DNA from 4 places in the Streptomyces sp. C1-1 genome. Region 1 is predicted to be linked to each of the others. Evidence: riboswitches for the same ligand, from Rfam matches in the RefSeq annotation. Region 1 holds a riboswitch; each other region holds the start of a gene.
What was found. A riboswitch is a leader RNA that binds a small molecule or an ion and turns the genes downstream of it on or off. The one in region 1 is predicted to bind cyclic di-AMP.

Region 1 (5,667 bases):
CCTCGTGGTCCAACTCCACGCCCAGTCCCGGCCCTTCGGGGACCGCGACCTCGCCGTCACGGAACTCGAGGACACCCGGACGGATCACGTCGTCGGCGGAGTTCCACGGGTAGTGCGCGTCGCAGGAGTGGTCGAGGTTGGGGATGGCCGCGGCGACATGGGTCATGGCGGCGAGACTGATGCCCAGGTGCGAGTTGGAGTGCATCGACAGCCCCAGTCCGAACGCCTCGCACACGGCCGCCAGTTCACGGGTGCGGCGCAGCCCGCCCCAGTAGTGGTGGTCGGTGTGGTTGACCGTGACGGTGAGCAGGAGCGTCACGCAGAGCAGTACGACGGAGGCCGCCGAGGCGCCGCCGATGTCGTTGCGGGTGAAGCCGAGGGTGTAGGCGCGGGTCATCCAGACGTCCGTCGATCCGGCGGGACCGCCACCGGTGAGGACGTACACCTCCGTGAACACCCGCAGTCCGCGGATGGCGGCGAGCGTGAGGACGATCCCGAGCGCGGGCCGGATCGCGGGCAGCGTGATGTGGCGCAGCCGCTGCCAGAGCGTGACGCCGTCCATCGCGGCCGCCTCGTACTGCGAGCGGTTCACCCCCGCGAGCCCGGCGAGGATGATCACCATGTTGTAGGGGGCGCCCATCCAGATGCCCATGATCATGGTCGACCACAGCGCGGTGCCGGGGTCGTCGAGGAACTGCACCGGGCCGAGGCCGAGGAAGCCCAGGGCGTTGTCGATCAGGCCGTCGGAGGTCGGGTCCATTCATGTTCGTGAACTTGCATCACGAACATGAATGACGGTGCTCAAGCTGCGAATCATGTCATCCGCATGTCAAGACATGAATGAAAGCTTCACGGAGCCTCTGCAGGGCCTGCCGACGGTGTGCCGGAACGGGACGTCACGACGAAGGGCCCCGCGCCGGCTGGCGGCGCGGGGCCCGGAACGTTCTTCGGTTGTGGACTGGTCGAGGCTGTGACCGAAACCGTCAGGCCGGTCGCACGGCGATGCGGATCGCCGCCTCCCCGGCGTTGTGGATCGACTCCTCACGGATGACGGAGCCCGGACCGGGGGCGTGGATCATCAGACCGTTGCCCGTGTAGAGACCCACATGGCTGAAGTTGTCGTGGAAGAAGATGAGGTCACCGGGACGGCTCTCGGCGAGGGGGATCACCGTGCCGGCGCTCGACTGCTCGTGCGTGCTGCGCGGCAGCGCGACCCCGGCGGCCTTCCAGGCGGCCTGGGTGAGCCCCGCGTTGTCGTACGACTCCGGGCCGACGGCGCCCCACAGGCACGGCCTGCCGATCTGCGCGCGGGCGAACTCCACGGCCCGGTCGGCCTTCGTGCCGGTGGACGTCTCGACGGCCGGGACGCCCGTCTCCAGGACGGTCGGCTGTGGCACCCGCCGCTCCTCGACCACCGGCACGCCGGTGTCCAGAACCGACGGCTCCCGCAACCTCCGCGCCTCGTCGGCCCTCCGCCGAGCCTGCTCCTGAGCAACCGGATCCCGCCAGTCGGCCTGCGGCACCGCCGCCGCGACGATCTGCTGTGCGCCGGTGTCCCAGCCGGGCTGGGCGGGGGCGGACGGGGCCATGGTCTGTGCGACGAGCTGTTGTGCGCCGGTGTCCCAGCCGGGCTGGGCGGGGGCGGACGGGGCCATGGTCTGTGCGACGAGCTGTTGTGCGCCGGTGTCCCAGCCGGGCTGTGCCGGCGCGGTGGTGGTGTTCGTGCGTGCCGTGGCTGTCTGCTGCGCCGGTATCGCCCAGCTCGGCTGTGCGGGTGCGGACGGGGTCATCGTCTGTGCGACGAGTTGTTGTGCGCCGGTGTCCCAGCCGGGCTGGGCGGGTGCGGACGGGGTCATCGTCTGCGTGACGAGCGGTTGCGCCCCGGTGTCCCAGCCGGGCTGTGCCGGCGCGGCCGCGGGCTGCTGGGGCTGGGCTGTCCAGTCGGGTTGGGCCGGTGCGGGTTCGTTCATCGTGCGGGCCGTGGCCGCCTGCTGGACCTGGGCTGCCCAGCTGGGCTGCGCCTGGGTGGCCTCGATCGGCGCGGCGGCCGCGCTCTGCGGGGCCGCCTGCCAGGTGTTCCGGTCCTGCTGCGGTGCGACGGCGGGACGCGGGGCGGAGGTCTGCCGGGCGACGTACCGGTACAGCAGGTCGCTCGCCGCGGCGACCTTGCGCTGGTTCTCCTGCTTGGATCTGCGCAGCGAAGTCTGCCTCGACTCCGCGGGGGCAGGGGCCACGGGGGCTGCTTCCTGGCGGGGCTGCGGCACAGCGGGAAGCGCCGCCGTCGGGCCGGCGGGCAGCTCGGCCACCGGGCGACGGGGCCCGGCGGCGGGCAGCTCGGGCACGGCCCGGGTGGGAGCCTCCAGCTCACGGGCCGCACGCGTCTGAACCGGGCGCGCGGGCCGGGTGGCCGCGGGACGCCTGGCCGGTGTGCGGTCGGACGGGAGGATCGCCGGGACGGTCGGCCCGATGGACGCCCGGGCCATGTCGAACCACTGCCGGCTGACGTTGTCCAGGTCGGGGTCCGAGCCCCTGCGCGGCTGACCACCGCGCTCGCCGGTGCCCCGCGCGTTCTGCACGCGGGTCAGGTTGAACTGCCCGGTGTCTCCTTCGGCGCGGTCGTACAGGTTGCTCACCCGCTGCTGGACGTCCTCCCGGCTGGGTGCTTCGTCGCCCGTCTGGGGCGCGGCGTCGGCCGTCTGCGAGAACAGGGCCACCGAGGTGAGGGCGGCCGTCGCGAGGGCGGAGTTGCGCATACCGGGGAGGCCGAAGCCTCCGGCACGCGACGATCGTTCCGGCGCCATGGGGGCCGTACTCCTTCCGTACTCCGCCTACCGAGTTAGCTGTCGGGTTCGGGCGGTCAATTCCGGAAGGCATGCCCTACGGCCCTTGCGCCGAAGCGCAGTCGGGCCGATTCACCCCATGAATCGGTTGGGTCCCCGGTTCCGGCTGCCGCGGAGGCGCACCGGATTCGGCGGAGGCCGCTCTTCCCGACGGGGTTCGCCGGAGTGACACGAGCGGCCTGAGGCCAAGTTAGCCAACTTGTGCGGCTCGTGTGAAGGTTGACGGCCGGAATGTCCGATACGCTTTTGTGACCTTCGTCGTGACGCTCCGTCAGATGCCTCGACGGTGGACAGAGGGCGTGGGTGCGGTGACAAAGAGTCACCGAACCCCTCGTCCGCGGGGCGTCAGGAACGCGAGCCCTGGTCCTGGTCGGCCGCCCGCTCGGCGTTGCGCTTCTTGATCCGCGCGCCCTCCTTGCGGACCTCGGCCTGCGTGGCGCGCTCCTTGACCAGCCACTCGGGCTGCTCCTGCTTCAGGGCCTCGATCTCCTCGGTGGTGAGGGCATCCGTGACCCCGCCGCGCGCGAGACCGGAGATGGAGACGCCCAGCTTCGCCGCGACCACGGGACGGGGGTGCGGACCGTTGGCCCGCAGCTCGTGCAGCCACTCGGGCGGATTCGCCTGGAGCTCGTCGAGCTGGGCGCGCGAGACGACACCCTCACGGAACTCTGCGGGGGTGGCCTCGAGGTACACACCCAGCTTCTTCGCCGCGGTGGCGGGCTTCATCGTCTGGGCGGTCTGGTGCGACTTCATGGGGTCCAGGGTATCGAGCGCGTACGACGCCTCCGACCACGGCCGGTAACCTGGCGGGGTGACAGGCTCGGAAGCATCCCAGACGTTCCGGCTTGCGTACGTCCCGGGGACGACGCCCGCCAAGTGGGTGCGGATCTGGAACGAGCGCCTGCCCGACATCCCGCTGACCCTCCAGCCCGTACCGGCGGCCGAGGCCCCCGACGTGCTGCGGGCCGGCGAGGCCGACGCGGGGCTGGTACGGCTCCCGGTGGACCGTACGTACTTCAGCGCCATCCCCCTCTACACCGAGACGACCGTGGCCGTCGTCCCCAAGGACCACGTGATCACGGCGGCGGAGGAGATCACCCTCGCCGACCTGGCCGACGAGGTGCTCTTCCACCCCCTCGACGACGTCTTCGACTGGGACGCCCCGCCGGGCGAGCCCGCCTTCGAGCGCCCCGCGACGACCGAGGACGCCGTCGAGCTCGTCGCGGCGGGCGTCGGCCTCCTGGTGGTGCCCCAGTCCCTGGCCCGCCTCCATCACCGCAAGGACCTCACCTACCGTCCGGTGACCGACGCGCCCCGGTCGAGCGTGGCCCTGTCCTGGCCGGAGGACTCCACCACCGACCTGGTGGAGGACTTCATCGGCATCGTCCGCGGCCGTACGGTCAACAGCTCCCGCGGTCGCAAGCCGCAGGCGGCCGAGAAGGCCGCGGACAAACCGGCGCCCCGCCGCAAGCCCGCGGCGGCGAAGACGCCGGCCCGCAGCCCCAGGGCGGGCACGTCGAAGACCCCCAAGCGAGGAAAGCCCCGCCGCCGCTCCTGAGCCACCCGGCGGACATCCCGGCCGACGGGCCACGGCGCAGGCCGGCCATGGCCGCGGCCGGCCGCCCGCCGCCGGGTGGGCGCTGCCGCGCCGGAGCGACCGATGCCGGGCGGGCGCTGCCGCGATGGACTGCACGCCGCCGGACGGGCACTGCCGGTATGGAGCGCACGCCCCGACCTGGTACCGCGGCCGGCCGGCCGCCCGTCGCGGGGTGGGCGCTGCCGCGCCGGAGCGACCGATGCCGGGCGGGCGCTGCCGCGATGGACTGCACGCCGCCGGACGGGCACTGCCGGTATGGAGCGCACGCCCCGACCTGTACCGCCGCGGCCGGTCAGCCGCCCGTCGCCGGCCGCCCGTCGCCGGCCGGGAACGGCCGCGCCGGCCGGGAACGGCCGCGCCGGACGGGAACGGCCGCGCCGGAGCGCGCGCCGCTGGCCGGGCACGGCCGAGACAGACGGCACGCCGCCGGCCGGGCACGGCCGAGACGGACCGCACGTTGCCGGGCGGGCACCGCCGCACCGGAGCGCACGCCTCCGTACGGCCACCGCCGAGACAGACCGCACGCCGCCGTACGGCCACCGCCGCCCCGCCCCGTACACCACTGCACGACCACGCTCCGGCTGCCTCCGCCACCCCGCTCGCGAAGACTTGGCCGCTGCCCCGGTGGCACAATCGGTGAGTGGACCGGGGGATCCTCGAGCGTGAGCCCGAGCTGGAGCTGCTGGCCTCGGCCGCACGGCAGGCGGCGGACGGCGCCGGTGCGGTCGCGCTTGTCTTCGGCGAGGCGGGAATCGGCAAGTCGAGCCTGGTCGGGGCCCTGCCCGACCGGTTGCCGGGGCAGGCGCGCGTGCTGGTCGGCCAGTGCGACGACCTCGCCACCCGGCGCCCCCTGGGCCCCTTCCGCGACCTGGTCGGCAGCGTCGGCGCCGAACTCGCCCGAGCCGTCACCGAGGGCGCGGACCGGCACCGCGTCTACGAGTCCCTGCACGCCGAGCTCGCCGTGACTCCGCATCCTGCGGTACTCGTCGTCGAGGACGTGCACTGGGCCGACGAGGCGTCCCTGGACGCCCTGCGCTTCCTCGTGCGGCGCATGGACCGCCTGCCCGCCCTGCTCGTCCTGACCTACCGCGACGACGAGCTGAACAGCGGCCACCCCCTGCGTCACCTCCTCGGCCAGGTCTCCCGCGCGCCCCGCGTGCACCGCCTGCCCCTGGCCCGGCTCTCCCTCGACGCCGTGACCGAGCTCAGCACGGCCGGCCGGCTCGACCC
Region 2 (5,667 bases), 6.5 Mb from region 1:
GCTGCTGAACCTGGCGCCGGGGGAGTCCTATACCACCCCCGTCTTCGCCGGACTGTGGAGCGACGGCGGCTTCGGCGGGGCGAGCCGGGCCTGGCACGCCTACCAGCGCGCGTACGTCGTCCCGGACGCTGACCAGGACCGCCCCGTGCTGTTCAACTCCTGGGAGGCCACGGAGTTCGACATCTCCGAGGAGCAGCAGGGGGCCCTCGCGCGGCGGGCCGCGGCGATCGGCGTGGAACTGTTCGTCGTCGACGACGGCTGGTTCGGCACGCGCACCAGCGACCGGGCCGGACTCGGCGACTGGACACCCAACCCGGACCGCTTCCCCAAGGGCCTGGCGCCGCTCGCCGACTACGTGCACGCACTGGGCATGCAGTTCGGCATCTGGGTCGAACCCGAGATGGTCAACCCGGACAGCGACCTCTACCGCGCCCACCCCGACTGGGTCCAGTTCCAGCCCGGACGCAAGCGGACGGAGCTGCGCAACCAGCTCGTGCTGAACCTGGCCCGCGAGGACGTCCAGGAGTACCTGTGGGAGCGGCTCGACGCACTCCTGACCAGCGCTCCGATCGACTACGTCAAGTGGGACTTCAACCGCTGCTTCACGGACGCCGGGTGGCCGGGTGACGGCTATCCGCAGCGACTCTGGGTCGACCACGTCCGCGCCCTGTACGCACTCCTGGACCGGCTGCGGGCGGCCCACCCCGGTGTCGTCTTCGAGTCCTGCTCGGGCGGCGGCGGACGGATCGACCTCGGCATCATGAGCCGTACGGACCAGGTGTGGACCTCGGACAACACCGATCCGCTCGACCGGCTCGCCATCCAGCACGGCTTCAGCCAGATCCACCCCGCGCGCGTGATGGCCGCCTGGGTCACCGACAGCCCCAACACCCAGCTCAACGGGCGCGTCAGCTCGTTGCGCTTCCGGTTCGTCAGTGCCATGGCCGGAGTGCTCGGGGTGGGTGGGGACCTCACGCAGTGGACCGAGGAGGAGCTGGCCGAGGCCCGCGACTGGGTCGGCCTCTACAAGGAGATCCGGCCGCTCGTCCAGCACGGCGAGCTCCACCGCCTCAGGCCGCCGACGGGCGGGCTGAGCGCGGTGCAGTACGTGCGCGGGGACGAGACCGTCGTCCTCGCCTGGCTGCAGGCGCAGAGCTACGGCGAGCCCGTACCGGCCCTGCGGCTGCGTGCTCTCGACCCGACGGCGTCGTACGAATGCCTCGAAACGGGCGAAGTGCATCGAGGTGGCGTATTGCTGCACCATGGCCTGCGTACCGGACTTCGGGGCGACCTCGATGCGGCAGTTCTCCGCCTGCGCCGCATCTGACTCTTCTGTCCGAATTGCTGCGTTGATTGGGCTTCATTCCAACTCGCGCTGCGACAAGGGAAGCTGGAGCAGTGTCACGTGAGCAGCGTCATATCCGTGACGGTGCGTACCTCGTCATGCTCACGTAATCAATCTGTCTTTCCTGCGGATTGAAGAATGGCCTGAAGCGGAAATTCACGGAGAGTGACCGTGGATTTCCGCGGAGGATCAAGAGAAACGCATTCACGGGGAACCGTCGCTTGTCCCTTCGCGTCTTCGTCGCTTACGTTCCACACCAATCCGGACGGACGCCCAATCCTGCCGCCGCCCGGAGCCCGCACCAACTCACCCGTGTACGGCAGGAGCGGGGGACCCACAGGTACAACGCCTGTTCCGGTCTCCGGAACGGCTAGGGGTACAGCCGCGACCAGCGCGCGGCCGGGCATCTCCAGCCCGCACCCGACAGCTCACCTCGCAGGCGCCGGAGAGGAATTCGCCATGCCCGCGAAGGGTAAGCACCGCCGCCCGAAGCCCCAGCGCTTCACCCGCTCCATCGCCGTCGCCGGAACCGGCGGCGCCGCGCTCGCCCTCCCGCTGATGGGTGCCACCGGCGCCCACGCGGCCACCGCCCAGTCCGCTTCCCAGTCGGTTTCGGAAAAGGCCGTGCAGTCTCTTCCGAATACCGTCAAGAAGGCGACCGAAAAGAAGAACACCGCCTCCGAAAAGGCGGTGCACGTCTATTCGGTGCGGTCCGGCGACTACCTCTCGAAGATCGCCGAGGAGCAGCACGTCAGCGGTGGCTGGCACAAGCTCTACGCCGACAACCGCGCCGCCGTCGGCGACGACCCGTCGCTCATCCACCCCGGTCTGAAGCTCTCGATCGGCAAGAAGGCCGCGACGGGCACCACCAAGTCCTCCACGGCCAAGTCCTCGTCCTCGCAGGGCTCGACCACGCCGAAGGAGCGCTCGTCCTCCTCCGGTGAGGGCACCACCCGCAGCGCCGCCGCGACCACCACCGCCGCCACCGGCTTCCAGCTCCCCGTCTCCGGCGCCACCGTCGGCACCGGCTACCACGTGGCCGGCAGCATGTGGTCCAGCGGCTACCACACCGGCGTCGACTTCGTCGTCCCCACCGGCACCTCCGTCAAGGCCGTCGGCGCGGGCACGGTCGTCTCCGCCGGCTGGGGCGGCGCATACGGCAACCAGGTCGTCATCAGGCTCGCCGACGGCTACTACGCCCAGTACGGGCACCTCTCGCAGCTGTCCGTCTCGGCCGGCCAGAGCGTCAGCGCGGGCCAGCAACTCGGCCTGTCCGGCGCGACGGGCAACGTCACCGGGCCGCACCTGCACTTCGAGATCCGGACCACGCCGAACTACGGCTCCGACGTGGACCCGGTCGCCTACCTCCGCTCCAAGGGCGTCGCCGTCGGCTGACCCCCCGCCGCCACGCCGCCCGACACGCCGCCGAAGGCCGGACCCCGATCCCCGGGTCCGGCCTTCGGTGTGTCCGCGGGGTCGACGACGGGGCGGGCGCACGGCCGTGTGGCGGTTGACCCGTCAACAGCCCTGAACAGAGCGTTATTCCGACCTTGGCCAACACTTTGGGAGTGGCTTATGTCACCGCCCGTCAACCCCGGCCTACGGTCGCGTAGGTCACATTCGAAGGTGAATAGTGACGGCTGTGGCAGACGATTCGAAGAATGACAGCAGATCAGTGATCGGGTCGTACGTTGCGGTGGGGGACAGCTTCACCGAGGGCGTCGGCGACCCCGGCCCCGACGGGGCCTTCGTCGGCTGGGCGGACCGCTTCGCGGTGCTCCTCGCGGACCGGCGTCCGGAGGGCGACTTCAGCTACACGAACCTCGCCGTGCGCGGCAAACTGCTCGACCAAATCGTGGCGGACCAGCTCCCGCAGGCCGTCGAGCTCGCCCCCGACCTGGTCTCCTTCTGCGCGGGCGGCAACGACATCATCCGGCCGGGCACCGACCCCGACGAGGTGGCCGAGCGTTTCGAGCGGGCGATCGCCCGCCTCACGGCGGTCGCCGGCACCGTCATGGTGACGACCGGGTTCGACACCCGTGGCGTGCCCGTGCTGAAGCACCTGCGCGGCAAGATCGCCACCTACAACGGGCATGTACGGGCCATCGCCGACCGGTACGGCTGCCCCGTGCTCGACCTGTGGTCGCTGAAGTCGGTGCAGGACCGCAGGGCCTGGGACGGCGACCGGCTCCACCTCTCGCCCGAGGGTCACACGCGCGTGGCGCTGCGCGCCGGGCAGGTCCTCGGCCTGGAGATCCCGGCCGACCCCGACCAGCCCTGGCCGCCGCTGCCGCCGCGGGGCACGCTGGAGGTGCGGCGGGACGACGTGCAGTGGGCGCGCGAGTACCTGGTGCCGTGGATCGGGCGTCGGCTGCGCGGCGAGTCGTCCGGCGACCACGTCACGGCGAAGGGCGCGCTGTCACCCGAGGACATCAGGACACGGATCGCCTCCGTCGCCTGAGGGCGGTGGGGTCTCCCGGTCACTCGGTCTCGAGGTCTCCCGGTCCCCCGGTGAGAGTCGGGGGACCCCTGGAGCGGGCGCGCCCTCACGCCTGCGAAGTGGTCAACGCCGCTCGTTCCAGGCCCAGTTCGCGGGCCAGGGCCTCGTCCACCCACTCCTGTGCCCGGGTCCGGGGGACGGCGCCGGCGTACGAGGTCAGCTGTACCGCCAGGCCGTCCAGCAGGGCCGTCAGACGCAGGGCCGTGCCGAAGGGGTCGGGGCAGTGGAACTCGCCCGCGGCCACGCCCTCCGCGATGACCTCGGCGAGCGCCGCCTTCCACCGCTTGTCGAGGTCCCGCGCCACCTCCCGCAGCGCGGGTTCGCGCAGCGCCGCCGCCCAGCCCTCGATCCACAGCCGCCAGCCCTTGGCCTGGCCGGTCGGCGCGTACCAGCGCACGGCGGCACGCAGTCGCCGTAGCGCCGTGGTGCGACGGCCGAGCAGCTTGCGCAGATGGGCGAGGTCGTCCTCGGCGGCGTAGGTGAAAGCGGCGGCGACCAGCTTCTCCTTCGTCGAGAAGTGGTACAGCACCAGGGCGTTGCTGACACCGAGGGCCGACGCCACGTCGGCGATCCGGACCGCCGCCACGCCCCGCGCCTCGATCTGCCCGATGGCCGCCCGCAGCAGTTCCTCACGCCGCTCGGCCACGCTCAACCGCACTCTCGCCACGCGGTCAGCCTATTCCGTCGTCGCTGCCGGCGCCGGGTCGGACCGATGTTTGACCAGTTCCACCGGGTACAGCTCGGTCCTGGCGATCGCCGCGTCGCGCTCCCCGGACAGGGACGTGCGGCGCTCGTCGGCCATGAACCCGTCGTAACCGGCCCGCGAGGCGAACTCGATCAGCTGGATCTCGTCCGGGCGGCCCTCGGCGCCGTCGGCCCGGGCGCGCTGCAGAATCCGGCCGTCGTGCCGGCCCAGCAGGGCCAGCACCTTGTCCTCGTACGCGGCCAGGGCCTCGGCGGCGCCGGGACGGGCCCGGAGCAGACAGCACAGGCGAATCCTCATGGTCCGCGTCCCTGTCCGGGGTCACCCTCAACTCCTGCCCGACCGGCCGCCGATGGTCGACGAGGGGCCTTCCGGCCCCGGCCCGTTCAGCGGTACCAGCCGAACCGCTCCGCGATCACCGGCAGCCGGTCCCCGACGATGGCGTGGGCGGCCGCGCGCGGGGTCGTGCCGTCGGCCTCCGCGCGGACCAGCATCTGGTCGACCAGGGCGCGCATCGAGCGGCGCGTGTGGGCGAACGCCTCGTCCGCGTCCGGGCCGATGTCGCCGAAGAGAGTCCACCACCACCAGGCGTTGGTACCGGAGTTGACGACGACGTCGGGCAGCACGGTGACCCCGCGCGCGGCCAGCAGCTCCTCCGCCTCGGGCAGCACGGGCATGTTGGCCGCCTCGACGATCCAACGGGCCCCGATCCGCTCCTGGTCCGCCGTGTCGATCGCGTACGAGACGGCCGCCGGCACCAGCACCTCCGCCTCGGCCGCGAGCCAGGCGTCGCCCGGCAGTTCGCGGTCCCCGGGCCGCAACACCGCACGGTCCACGGTGCCGTACCCGTCGCGCGCGGCCAGCAGCGACTCCACGTCCAGGCCGGCGGGGTTGGCGATGGTGCCCTTGATGTCGGCCACCGCCACGACCGAGAGCCCCGCGCGCGCGAGGAAGCGCGCCGTGGCCCCGCCCATGGTGCCCAGGCCCTGCACGGCGACCCGCGTTCCCGCGTGCGGCACGCCCGCCCGGTCCAGGGCGGCCAGCGCCGACTCCGCGACACCGCAGCCGCCGACGAGTTCGTCCAGCCCGATGCCGTCCACCTCGACGGCGAACGCTTCC
Region 3 (5,667 bases), 5.6 Mb from region 1:
TCGGCGGCGAAGCGGCGGATGCCGCGCTCGCGGGCGACGGCGGCGATGTGTTCGAGGAGGGCGGAGGCGACGCCGCGGCCCTGGTGGGCGTCCTGGACGAGGAAGGCGACCTCGGCCTCGTCGGCGGGTGCGGACGCGGGCGTTCCGTCGGCGCCGATGCGGTCATAGCGTACGGTGGCGATGAACTCGCCGCCGACCGTGGCCGCGAGTCCCACCCGGTCCACAAAGTCGTGGTGCGTGAAGCGGTGGACGTCCTTGGCGGACAGGCGAGGGTAGGGCGCGAAGAAGCGGTAGTACTTCGACTCGTCCGAGACCTGCTCGTAGAAGCTGACCAGGCGATCTGCGTCATCAACGGTGATGGGGCGGATGCGCGCGGTGCCGCCGTCGCGGAGCACCACGTCGGCCTCCCAGTGGGCGGGATACTCGTGCCGGTCCGACGCGATCTGCATGGGCCCCAGAGTACGGCTCGCGTCCGACAGCGGCGCGAGGCAGTCTGTGGAGAACCGAAGAGGACGTCGATCGGGCCGAGGCCGCGGCCCGACCACCCACCCCGGACGGAACGTGAGTACCGCTCCGGAGACTCTTCACGTTGTGGGAAACTGGTCTAGACAACCCTGAAAACCGAAGGGCAGCATCACATGGCTGAGCGCCGCGTCAACGTCGGCTGGGCCGAGGGCCTCCACGCCCGCCCCGCTTCCATCTTCGTCCGGGCCGCCACGGCCGCAGGTATCCCGGTGACGATCGCCAAGGCCGACGGCAACCCCGTCAACGCGGCCTCCATGCTGGCCGTCCTGGGTCTGGGCGCCCAGGGTGGCGAGGAGATCGTCCTCGCCTCCGACGCCGAGGGCGCGGACGTCGCCCTCGACCGTCTGGCCAAGCTGGTCTCCGAAGGGCTCGAGGAGCTTCCCGAGACCGTCTGATCGCGGCACCACAGAAGGGCTCGTCCGAATTACCGGGCGGGCCCTTCGCATTTCCTGTGCCGGGGTCGGAAATTCTCGACGGCGGGCAGCTTGAATTAGCCCCCTCGAATTCCCTTCCCTTTGTATACGGCGCTCGTGTTAATGCCGCAGGCTCGACATGTTTACGGCGTGTTGCGAGTTCCTCACACCGTTCGCGCCGCCGAACCGCAGCCGGTGCGCGGCCGTCGAGCGCTCGGTGTGCAGGCTCGTGATCGCCCGCGCGCGGTCGCCGTCGCCCCGGGCCACGGCGTCGACGATCGCGCCGTGCTCCGCCCAGGACTCCGCGGGGTTGGCCGGCGCGTCCACCGCGTACATCCAGGCGATCTTGTGGCGCAGCTGGGTCAGCATCGACGTCAGCGCGGGACTGCCCGAGGCCTGGGCGAGCGTCTCGTGGAACCAGCCGCCCAGGGAGCGCAGATCCTCGCTGCCGCCCCTCCTGGCCCGCTCCTGGCCCAGTCTGACCAGGCCGCGCAGGACCTTGAGGTGGGCCTCGGTGCGCCGCTGGGCGGCCCGGGACGCACCCAGCGGCTCCAGCAGCATGCGCATCTCCAGCAGGTCGGCGGCCTCCTGCTCGGTCGGTTCCGCCACGCACGCGCCCGCGTGCCGGCGGGTCACCACGAAGCCCTCGGCCTCCAGGGTGCGCAGGGCCTCGCGGACGGGGACACGCGAGACGCCGTAACGGCGGGCGAGGAGTTCCTCGGTGAGGCGGCCGCCACGCTCGTAGACACCCGCGACGATGTCGTCCCGGATGGCCGTGCACACCGAGTGCGCCGGAATACGCATGACCGACCTCCGTCTTAATCCCCGTGAAACGTCGACGATTGACGTTGTGTCCAGCGACTCTATTGCAATGAGCCGGAATTTCCGACGGCAGGCCGGAATCCATGGATATTTTTTGGACACCGGGGCGACAGAAACGACGAAGACCCCGGCTCGGGGGAGCCGGGGTCTTCGGAGTATGGCGGCGCGTCGCTAGACGTTCACACCGTGCGAGCGCAGGTACGCGACGGGGTCGATGTCCGAGCCGTACTCGGGGGTCGTCCGGGCCTCGAAGTGCAGGTGCGGTCCGGTGGTGTTGCCGGTGGAGCCGGAGAGACCGATCTGCTGGCCGGTGACGACCTTCTGGCCGACGGAGACGCCGATGGACGACAGGTGGCCGTACTGGGTGTACGTCCCGTCGTTCATCCGGATCACGATCTGGTTGCCGTACGCCCCGCCCCAGCCGGTCTGGACGACCGTGCCGTAGCCCACCGCGTGGACGGACGTACCGCTCGCGGCGTGGAAGTCGATGCCGGTGTGGCTGCCGGAGGACCACAGGGAGCTGCTGGCCTTGTAGCCCGTGGAGACGTACGAGTTGGAGATGGGCGCGACGAAGGAGTTCAGGCGCTTGCGCTCGGCCTCACGGGCGGCGCGCTCCTTGGCCTCGCGCTCCTTCTTGGCGAGCGCTTCGGCCTTCTTGCGCGCGGCTTCCTCGGCGGCCTTCTTGCGGGCGGCCTCCTCGGCGGCCTGCTTCTGGGCCTCGGCCTGCGCGTCGATCTTCTCGGCGATCGAGTCGCCGATGCTGATGACGGGGGTGAGGCCGGTCTGCTCGACGGCGTCGACGGAGTTGTCCGCGGCGAGCGCGGGGGCCGCGAGAGCGCCGATCACACCGGTGGTGGCGAGGGCCGCGACGCCGGCGACCTGGGCGGTGGAACGCTTGATGCGGCTGGGACGACGGTGCTTCCCGGTGGCGCACATGAACGCCATGTAGTGGCTGTTCCTTTCCTTCCCTCTCGCCTACCGGGTTAGCTGACGGGTTCGGAGCAGGAAGGTCTCCTACGGACCCCCTCGCGGCTCGCGCGGGCGTCCGATTCACCCCAGGGACTACGTGGGTCCCCGGCTCCCCTGGCTCGCGCCGTACGGGGACTCGGCGATGACTGCCCGGTGCCGCGGGTGCGGCGCAGTGCCTGACGGACAGCCCGGACGACGCTAAGCGGGGCGCCTTTCAATCCCCAAACGGATCACGGCTTTTGTAGCGCATCCCACAGGGCAGACGGGCATCTCTCCTTCAATTACGCGCCAATTCGGACATAGGAGGGCCCTGGTGACAGGTCAGTCACCAGGGCCTCCCACGCGCGCGTGCCGCTACTCGGCGGACACCACGGTCACTTCACCGATGCCGAGCGCCTCCACCGGCTCCTTGATCTGCGCCGCATCACCGACGAGGACGGTCACCAGACGGTCCACCGGGAACGCGTTCACGACCGCCGCGGTGGCCTCCACCGTGCCGGTCGCGGCGAGCTGCTGATACAGCGTCGCCTGGTAGTCGTCGGGCAGGTGCTGCTCGACCTGGTCTGCCAGTGTGCTCGCGACCGCCGCAGCGGTCTCGTACTTCAGCGGCGCCACGCCCACCAGGTTCTGCACCGCGACGTCGACCTCGGCGTCGGTGAGACCGCCCTCGGCGAGCGTGCGCAGCACCTTCCAGAGGTCGTCGAGTGCCGGGCCGGTGTTCGGGGTGTCGACGGAGCCGCTGATGGCGAGCATCGACGCGCCCGTGCCGTCCGGGGCGGACCTGAGGACCTGCCCGAACGCGCGCACACCGTAGGTGTAGCCCTTCTCCTCGCGCAGGACGCGGTCCAGGCGGGAGGTGAGGGTGCCGCCGAGGCAGTAGGTGCCGAGCACCTGCGCCGGCCACACGCGGTCGTGGCGGTCGGCGCCGACGCGGCCGATGAGCAGCTGCGTCTGGACTGCGCCGGGACGGTCCACGATGATCACGCGCCCGGTGTCGTCGGCGGTCACCGGCGGCACGGGACGGGGCTCGGCCTTCGAGCCCGTCCAGGTGCCCAGGGTCTCGCCGAGCAGGGCGTCCAGGTCGATGCCGGTGAGATCGCCGACGACGACCGCGGTGGCCGTGGCGGGCCGCACATGGCGGTCGTAGAAGGCGCGTACGGCGGCCGCGTCGATCTTCTCGACGGTCTCCTCGGTGCCCTGACGCGGGCGGGACATGCGCGAGGTCGCCGGGAACAGCTCCCTGGAGAGCTCCTTCGCGGCGCGGCGGGAGGGGTTGGCCAGCTCGTGCGGGATCTCGTCCAGGCGGTTGCGGACCAGCCGCTCGACCTCGCCGTCGGCGAACGCGGGCGCCCTGAGGGCGTCGGCGAGCAGGCCGAGCGCCTTGGCCAGGCGGGAGGCCGGCACTTCGAGGCTGAGGCGGACGCCGGGGTGGTCGGCGTGCGCGTCGAGGGTGGCGCCGCAGCGCTCCAGCTCGGCGGCGAACTCCTCGGCGGAGTGCTTGTCGGTGCCCTCGGAGAACGCGCGCGCCATGATCGTGCCGACGCCGTCGAAGCCGGCCGGCTCGGCGTCCAGGGGCGCGTCCAGGAGCACCTCGACGGCGACGACCTGCTGGCCGGGGCGGTGGCAGCGCAGCACGGTCAGGCCGTTGTCGAGCGCCCCGCGGGTGGGTGCGGGGAACGCCCAGGGCCTCGCCTCGCCGGCCTGGGGCTGCGGGTGGAACTCCATCGTGGCGAGCTCGCTCACTTGGCCGCCTCCTCGTTCTTGTCGCCGGCTTCGACCGTGGCCTCGGCCTCGGGGTCTTCGGGAGGATCCGCGTCCTCGGCGACCTCTCCGGAGACGGGTTCGTAGACGAGCACCGCGCGGTTGTCGGGCCGCAGGCGGGCCTTGGCGACCTCCTGGACCTCCTGGGGGGTGATCTCCAGGACGCGCTGGACGGCGGTCAGGGCGAGCTGCGGGTCGCCGAACAGGACGGCGAAGCGGCACAGTTCGTCGGCGCGGCCCGCGACCGTGCCCAGCCGGTCCAGCCACTCGCGCTCCAACTGGGCCTGGGCGCGCTCCATCTCCTCGCTCGTGGGGCCCTCCGCGGCGAACCGGGCGAGTTCCTCGTCGATGGCGGCCTCGATGACCGGCACCTCGACGTCACCGGACGTCTTCACGTCCAGCCAGCCCAGGGAGGGGGCCCCGGCCAGGCGCAGCAGTCCGAAGCCGGCCGCGACGGCGGTACGGTCGCGCCGCACGAGCCGGTTGTAGAGGCGGGAGGACTCGCCGCTGCCGAGAACCGTGAGCGCCAGGTCGGCGGCGTCGCACGCGCGCGTGCCGTCGTGCGGCAGCCGGTAGGCGGCCATCAGGGCGCGCGCCGGCACCTCCTCCTCGACGACCTCCCGCAGCTGCTCGCCGATCACGTCGGGGAGCGTGCCGTCGCGGGGCGCGGGCTTGCCGTCGTGCCCGGGGATTGAACCGAAGTACTTCTCGACCCAGGCGAGCGTCTGCTCGGGGTCGATGTCGCCGACGACCGACAGGACGGCGTTGTTGGGCGCGTAGTAGGTGCGGAAGAACGCGCGCGCGTCCTCCAGGGTCGCCGCGTCCAGGTCGGCCATCGAGCCGATCGGGGTGTGGTGGTAGGGGTGGCCCTCCGGGTAGGCGAGGGAGGTCAGCTTCTCGAAGGCGGTGCCGTACGGGACGTTGTCGTAGCGCTGCCGGCGTTCGTTCTTGACGACGTCCCGCTGGTTCTCCATGGACTCGTCGTCCAGGGCGGCCAGCAGGGAGCCCATGCGGTCGGCCTCCAGCCAGAGGGCGAGCTCCAGCTGGTGGGCGGGCATGGTCTCGAAGTAGTTGGTCCGCTCGAAGCTCGTGGTGCCGTTGAGCGAGCCCCCGGCGCCCTGCACCAGCTCGAAGTGGCCATTGCCCTTGACCTGGCCCGACCCCTGGAACATCAGAT
Region 4 (5,667 bases), 2.8 Mb from region 1:
GGCGTTCACGCCCCGCCGGGTCGCCGAATTCGCGCCACGCGTGCAGCAGTTGACCGATCAGTTCATCGACCGGTTCGCGGAGAAGGGCTCCGCCGATCTCATCCACGAGTTCGCCTTCCCGCTGCCCATCCACGCGATCTGCGACCTGCTCGGCGTCCCCCGTGAGGACCAGGACGACTTCCGGGACTGGGCGGGGATGATGATCCGGCATCAGGGCGGCCCCAGGGGTGGGGTGGCGCGGTCGGTGGAGAAGATGCGCGGGTATCTCGCCGACCTCATCCACCGCAAGCGCGCCGCCCTCCCGGACACCCCGGCTCCCGGCGAGGACCTCATCTCCGCCCTGATCCGCGCCTCCGACCACGGCGAGCACCTCACCGAGAACGAGGCCGCGGCGATGGCCTTCATCCTGCTCTTCGCGGGGTTCGAGACCACCGTCAACCTCATCGGCAACGGCACCTTCGCCCTCCTCACCCACCCCGAGCAGCGCGCCCGCCTGCAGACCTCCCTCGCCGCAGGCGAACGCGGCCTGTTGGAGACGGGCGTCGAGGAACTCCTGCGCTACGACGGGCCGGTGGAGCTCGCCACCTGGCGGTTCGCCACCGAGCCGCTGACGATCGGCGGACAGGACATCGCCGCCGGCGACCCCGTCCTCGTCGTGCTCGCCGCCGCCGACCGCGACCCCGACCGCTTCGCCGAACCCGACACCCTCGACCTGTCCCGCCGCGACAACCAGCATCTGGGATACGGCCACGGCATCCACTACTGCCTCGGTGCCCCGTTGGCCCGGCTGGAGGGCCAGACCGCCCTCGCGACGCTCCTCACCCGGCTACCGGACCTCCGACTGGCCGAGGATCCAGGGGAGTTGAGGTGGCGGGGCGGACTCATCATGCGCGGACTGCGCACGCTCCCGGTCGAGTTCACTCCGGTCGAGGCCTCGAGCCCCCCGTAAACATGACACGCGTTCAACTCTGTGATCTTCACGTGATCTACGCGGCATTAACTTGTGACAAGTGATCGGTAGCCGCTACGTTCACGGATCAACAGCGGCGCGAAGGTTTGGCCCAAGCTTCACGCGCCGCGGTCATTGCTGTCTCGCGAAAGGCCCTCCGCATGCTCTCCGGGAACGGTCGTCACCGTCGCCCCCGCCAGGCTCCGGCTCTCCTCGTCGCGGCCGGAGTGACCGGCTCCGCCATCGCGATCCCGCTGTTCGCCGCGGGAGGCGCCAGCGCCGCCGACGGGACCACCTGGGACAAGGTGGCGCAGTGCGAGACGGGTGGCTCCTGGAGCGAGAACAGCGGCAACGGCTTCTACGGCGGCCTGAAGCTGTCCCAGGCGGACTGGGAGAAGTACGGCGGCCTCGACTACGCCCCCAGGGCCGACCTGGCCAGCCGCAACCAGCAGATAGCCGTCGCCGAGAAGCTCCTGGACGCCGAGGGCGTCGGCGCCTTCCACACCTGTGGACTGACGTCGGGGCTGAGCAAGGACTCCGGTTCGGCCGACGTGGACACCGGTATCGGGGGCGGCTCGTCCGACTCGTCCGGTTCGTCTGACGGTTCCGGCTCCACCGGTTTGTCCAATTCATCGGGCAACACGTCGGACGACACCTCCGGCGGCTCCGTCTCGTCGGACGCGTCCGGTTCGCCTTCGGCCTCCCCCGGCTCTTCTTCGCATTCCACCGGCAAGTCCAGCAAATCGGACAGTTCGGCCTCGCCTTCCGCCTCGACGCCGAGCGCGTCGCAGGGGGCCGCCGGCTCCTCCGCGGGGCGGGCGAAGAGTGACGAGTCGGACAATTCCCGGCAGGCCCTGGGCTCTTGGAGCCTCGTCGACACCGGGGCCGTCGACTCCGCGGCCACCGGCGGCGGCACCGGCAAGCACCGCGGCGCCACCGCCGACGAGAGTGCCGACGGGGGCGCCGTGAAGCCCGCCGCGCACGACTCGTACACCGTCCGCACGGGCGACACTCTCGCCTCCATCGCCGACTCCCTTGACGTGGACGGCGGATGGCGCGCCATCTATGACGCGAACAAGCAGGCCATCGGTACCGACCCGAACCACATCTTCACCGGTCAGACCCTGGATCTCCCTGCCGAATAGGGCGAAATACGGCGGGAGTTCACGTCACGCTTCGCGCTGAATGTCCGTTTTGGCGAAAGTGTGGGATGAGTCTCAGAAGCCCTGATCGTCTTTGAAATTCCGCGGATTCCGTGTCTACGGTCATGACCGCTCGGCAACCCGAGCCCCGTCTGCCGCAACGCCGAATCCTGCCAGTGGCCGTACGGGAACAGTCGTCGCTTGACAGCGCCGTAGGCAGGAGCGGGGGACCCAAGGTAAGTGCCCCACCGGGTGGTTGACGGTGGTGGCTCGGGGTGTAGCCGCGGCTCGCGAGAGCGAGGCCGCGGCCGGGCAACTCAACCGGCCCGAACCCGACAGCTCACCTCGCAGGCGTCGGTGAGGGGATCCACCATGCTGTTTTCCGGCAAGGGCAAGCACCGTCGTCCGTCCAAGGCCACCCGCGCCGCCGCGCTCGCCGGTGTCACCGGTGTCGCCATCGCCGCCCCGCTGATGGCGGCCGGCAACGCCTCCGCCGCCACCGCCTCCGAGTGGGACGCGGTCGCCCAGTGCGAGTCGGGCGGCAACTGGTCCATCAACACCGGCAACGGCTACTACGGCGGTCTGCAGTTCTCCGCCTCCACCTGGGCCGCGTACGGCGGCACCGCCTACGCCGCGCAGGCCAACCAGGCCTCCAAGGCGCAGCAGATAGCCGTCGCCGAGAAGGTTCTCGCCTCCCAGGGCAAGGGCGCCTGGCCGGTCTGCGGCACGGGCCTGTCCAGCGCCGCCTACAACGGCTCCAGCGCCTCCACCGGCTCGTCGGGCAGCACCGCCACCCGCTCGACCACCGAGCAGCAGGCCTCCCGCTCCTCCGAGCGTCCGGCCCCCAAGAAGTCGACCAAGACCGTCACCACCCCGACCGGCAAGAAGGTCAAGAAGGGTGACGGCGAGTACAAGGTCGTCAAGGGCGACACGCTCAGCTCCATCGCCGCCGAGCACAAGGTCAAGGGCGGCTGGAAGAAGCTGTTCGACCTGAACAAGGGCATCGTCGAGGACGCCAACCTGATCTACCCCGGTCAGCAGCTGCACCTGAAGTAAGAGACAGTCGAACCACAGGCCCCGCACATCCGTGTCCCCCACAGTGGAGGCACGTGAGGGCCACCCCCGTCCCCACGGGCTCCCCGCTCCGGTGCGTCTTCCCCCGTACGCACCGGAGCGGGGTTTTTTCTCTGCCCGTCGCCGACCCGTCGTCTGCCCGTCGTCGCCCGGGATACATGCTGTGTTCACCCTCCTTTGTTCCGGGCGTGAACAATAGGTACCGTCTGTCCTTGTCCACGGGACGGTCGGTCGGCTGGCCGATGGCCCCGGGGCGGTTAGGCTCTAGTCGCAAGGCCGAGGTAGGGCCTAAAAAGGCCCGCGTGCCCCGCACAACCAGCGTCACATCCAAGAAGGAGATGCTCGTGCCGTCCATCGACGTCGTCGTAGCCCGGGAAATCCTCGACTCGCGAGGGAACCCCACCGTCGAGGTCGAGGTCGGCCTCGACGACGGCAGCACGGGTCGTGCCGCCGTCCCGTCCGGCGCCTCCACGGGCGCCTTCGAGGCCATCGAGCTCCGCGACGGTGACCCCAACCGCTACAAGGGCAAGGGTGTCGAGAAGGCCGTCCTCGCCGTCATCGAGCAGATCGGCCCGGAGCTGGTCGGCTACGACGCCACCGAGCAGCGCCTGATCGACCAGGCCATGTTCGACCTGGACGCCACCGACAACAAGGGCTCGCTCGGCGCCAACGCCATCCTCGGCGTCTCGCTCGCCGTCGCCCACGCCGCCTCCGAGGCCAGCGACCTCCCGCTCTTCCGCTACCTGGGCGGCCCGAACGCGCACCTGCTGCCGGTGCCGATGATGAACATCCTGAACGGCGGCTCGCACGCCGACTCCAACGTGGACATCCAGGAGTTCATGATCGCCCCGATCGGCGCGGAGACCTTCTCCGAGGCCCTGCGCTGGGGCGCCGAGGTGTACCACACCCTGAAGTCCGTGCTGAAGTCCAAGGGCCTGGCCACCGGCCTCGGCGACGAGGGCGGCTTCGCCCCGAACCTGGGCTCCAACCGTGACGCCCTCGACCTGATCCTCGAGGCCATCAAGCAGGCCGGGTACGTCCCCGGCGAGCAGATCGCCCTCGCGCTCGACGTCGCCGCCTCCGAGTTCTACAAGGACGGCAAGTACCAGTTCGAGGGCAAGGACCGCTCGGCCGCCGAGATGACGGAGTACTACGAGGAGCTCGTGGCGGCCTACCCGCTCGTCTCCATCGAGGACCCGCTGTTCGAGGACGACTGGGCCGGCTGGAAGGTCCTCACCGACAAGCTCGGCGACAAGGTGCAGATCGTCGGCGACGACCTGTTCGTCACCAACCCCGAGCGCCTGGCCCGCGGCATCGAGGAGGGCACCGCCAACGCCCTGCTGGTCAAGGTCAACCAGATCGGCTCGCTGACCGAGACCCTGGACGCCGTCGAGCTGGCCCAGCGCAACGGCTTCAAGTGCATGATGTCCCACCGCTCCGGCGAGACCGAGGACGTCACCATCGCCGACCTCGCCGTCGCCACCAACTGCGGCCAGATCAAGACCGGCGCCCCGGCCCGCTCCGAGCGCGTCGCCAAGTACAACCAGCTGCTGCGCATCGAGGAGATCCTCGACGACGCCGCGGTGTACGCCGGCCGCAGCGCCTTCCCCCGCTTCAAGGGCTGAGCCGCAAAGGGTCAATCCTGCGCCAGTCGTACGTACGTCCCCGTACCGGTCCCGTACCGTGTGCGGGGACGTACGCACGTGTGAACGGCATGAACGGGAGGCGGGGACATGGCCGTGAAGGACCGGGACCGGTTCTCCACCGCGACCAGGCTCAAGCTGCTCGGCGAGCAGACGGCGGCCCGGGTCTACCGCTCCCAGACCAAACGGCAGGCCCGCCGCTCCCGGCTGACGGGCCGGGCCGCGCTGCTCGCCCTGGTGCTGTGCACCCTGGTGGTGGCCCTTGCCTACCCGATAAGGCAGTACGTCTCCCAGCGCGCCGAGATCTCCGACCTGCAGCGCCAGAAGCAGCAGGCGGCGGAGCGGGTCGAGCAGCTGCGCGACCTCAAGGCGCGCTGGCAGGACGACTCCTACGCCGAGCAGCAGATCCGGCAGCGACTGCACTATGTGATGCCGGGCGAGACCGGATACGTCGTCATCGACCCGGACCGCGCCAGGCGGTCCCGCGCCGAACTGGGCGCCGCCGACCGCCCGTGGTACGCGAACGTCTGGGACGGGGTCGACAAGTCCGACGCCTCCGACCAGTGACCTGACCAGAAAGACAGTTCTCAGTGGAAACGCCTCCGCCGCCCACCCCGCGCACCGAGCCCACCGACGCCGACGTCGAGGCCTTCAAGCAGCAGCTCGGGCGGCCGCCGCGCGGGCTGCGCGCGATCGCCCACCGCTGCCCGTGCGGGCAGCCGGACGTCGTGGAGACGGCGCCCCGGCTGCCGGACGGCACGCCCTTCCCGACGACGTACTACCTGACGTGCCCGCGCGCCGCCTCGGCGATCGGCACGCTGGAGGCGAACGGCGTCATGAAGGAGATGACGGAGCGGCT

Region 2: it holds a riboswitch for cyclic di-AMP, as region 1 does, so the genes downstream of both, ACQF4J_RS09665 (M23 family metallopeptidase) here and ACQF4J_RS39280 (NlpC/P60 family protein) in region 1, are expected to answer to the same signal.
Region 3: it holds a riboswitch for cyclic di-AMP, as region 1 does, so the genes downstream of both, ACQF4J_RS13655 (M23 family metallopeptidase) here and ACQF4J_RS39280 (NlpC/P60 family protein) in region 1, are expected to answer to the same signal.
Region 4: it holds a riboswitch for cyclic di-AMP, as region 1 does, so the genes downstream of both, ACQF4J_RS26860 (transglycosylase family protein) here and ACQF4J_RS39280 (NlpC/P60 family protein) in region 1, are expected to answer to the same signal.

What each region holds. Positions count from the first base shown of each region.
Region 1 is NZ_CP189826.1:8,637,572-8,643,238, forward strand. It holds partial or broken gene ACQF4J_RS39270 (enolase C-terminal domain-like protein) at 1-301, opposite strand, end outside; partial or broken gene ACQF4J_RS39275 (carbohydrate ABC transporter permease) at 308-760, opposite strand; gene ACQF4J_RS39280 (NlpC/P60 family protein) at 984-2,801, opposite strand; cyclic di-AMP (ydaO/yuaA leader) riboswitch at 2,810-2,984, opposite strand; gene ACQF4J_RS39285 (DUF5997 family protein) at 3,186-3,593, opposite strand; gene ACQF4J_RS39290 (LysR family substrate-binding domain-containing protein) at 3,652-4,398, shown strand; gene ACQF4J_RS39295 (ATP-binding protein) at 5,078-5,667, shown strand, end outside.
Region 2 is NZ_CP189826.1:2,099,966-2,105,632, reverse strand. It holds gene ACQF4J_RS09670 (alpha-galactosidase) at 1-1,327, shown strand, start outside; cyclic di-AMP (ydaO/yuaA leader) riboswitch at 1,643-1,800, shown strand; gene ACQF4J_RS09665 (M23 family metallopeptidase) at 1,805-2,740, shown strand; gene ACQF4J_RS09660 (SGNH/GDSL hydrolase family protein) at 3,021-3,806, shown strand; gene ACQF4J_RS09655 (TetR/AcrR family transcriptional regulator) at 3,892-4,512, opposite strand; gene ACQF4J_RS09650 (hypothetical protein) at 4,522-4,848, opposite strand; gene ACQF4J_RS09645 (Glu/Leu/Phe/Val dehydrogenase dimerization domain-containing protein) at 4,935-5,667, opposite strand, start outside.
Region 3 is NZ_CP189826.1:3,018,577-3,024,243, forward strand. It holds gene ACQF4J_RS13640 (GNAT family N-acetyltransferase) at 1-449, opposite strand, end outside; gene ACQF4J_RS13645 (HPr family phosphocarrier protein) at 639-920, shown strand; gene ACQF4J_RS13650 (GntR family transcriptional regulator) at 1,059-1,742, opposite strand; gene ACQF4J_RS13655 (M23 family metallopeptidase) at 1,932-2,705, opposite strand; cyclic di-AMP (ydaO/yuaA leader) riboswitch at 2,718-2,881, opposite strand; gene ACQF4J_RS13660 (M16 family metallopeptidase) at 3,084-4,472, opposite strand; gene ACQF4J_RS13665 (M16 family metallopeptidase) at 4,469-5,667, opposite strand, start outside.
Region 4 is NZ_CP189826.1:5,861,442-5,867,108, forward strand. It holds gene ACQF4J_RS26850 (cytochrome P450 family protein) at 1-949, shown strand, start outside; gene ACQF4J_RS26855 (transglycosylase family protein) at 1,111-2,094, shown strand; cyclic di-AMP (ydaO/yuaA leader) riboswitch at 2,290-2,460, shown strand; gene ACQF4J_RS26860 (transglycosylase family protein) at 2,464-3,147, shown strand; gene eno (phosphopyruvate hydratase) at 3,504-4,790, shown strand; gene ACQF4J_RS26870 (FtsB family cell division protein) at 4,899-5,375, shown strand; partial or broken gene ACQF4J_RS26875 (DUF501 domain-containing protein) at 5,537-5,667, shown strand, end outside.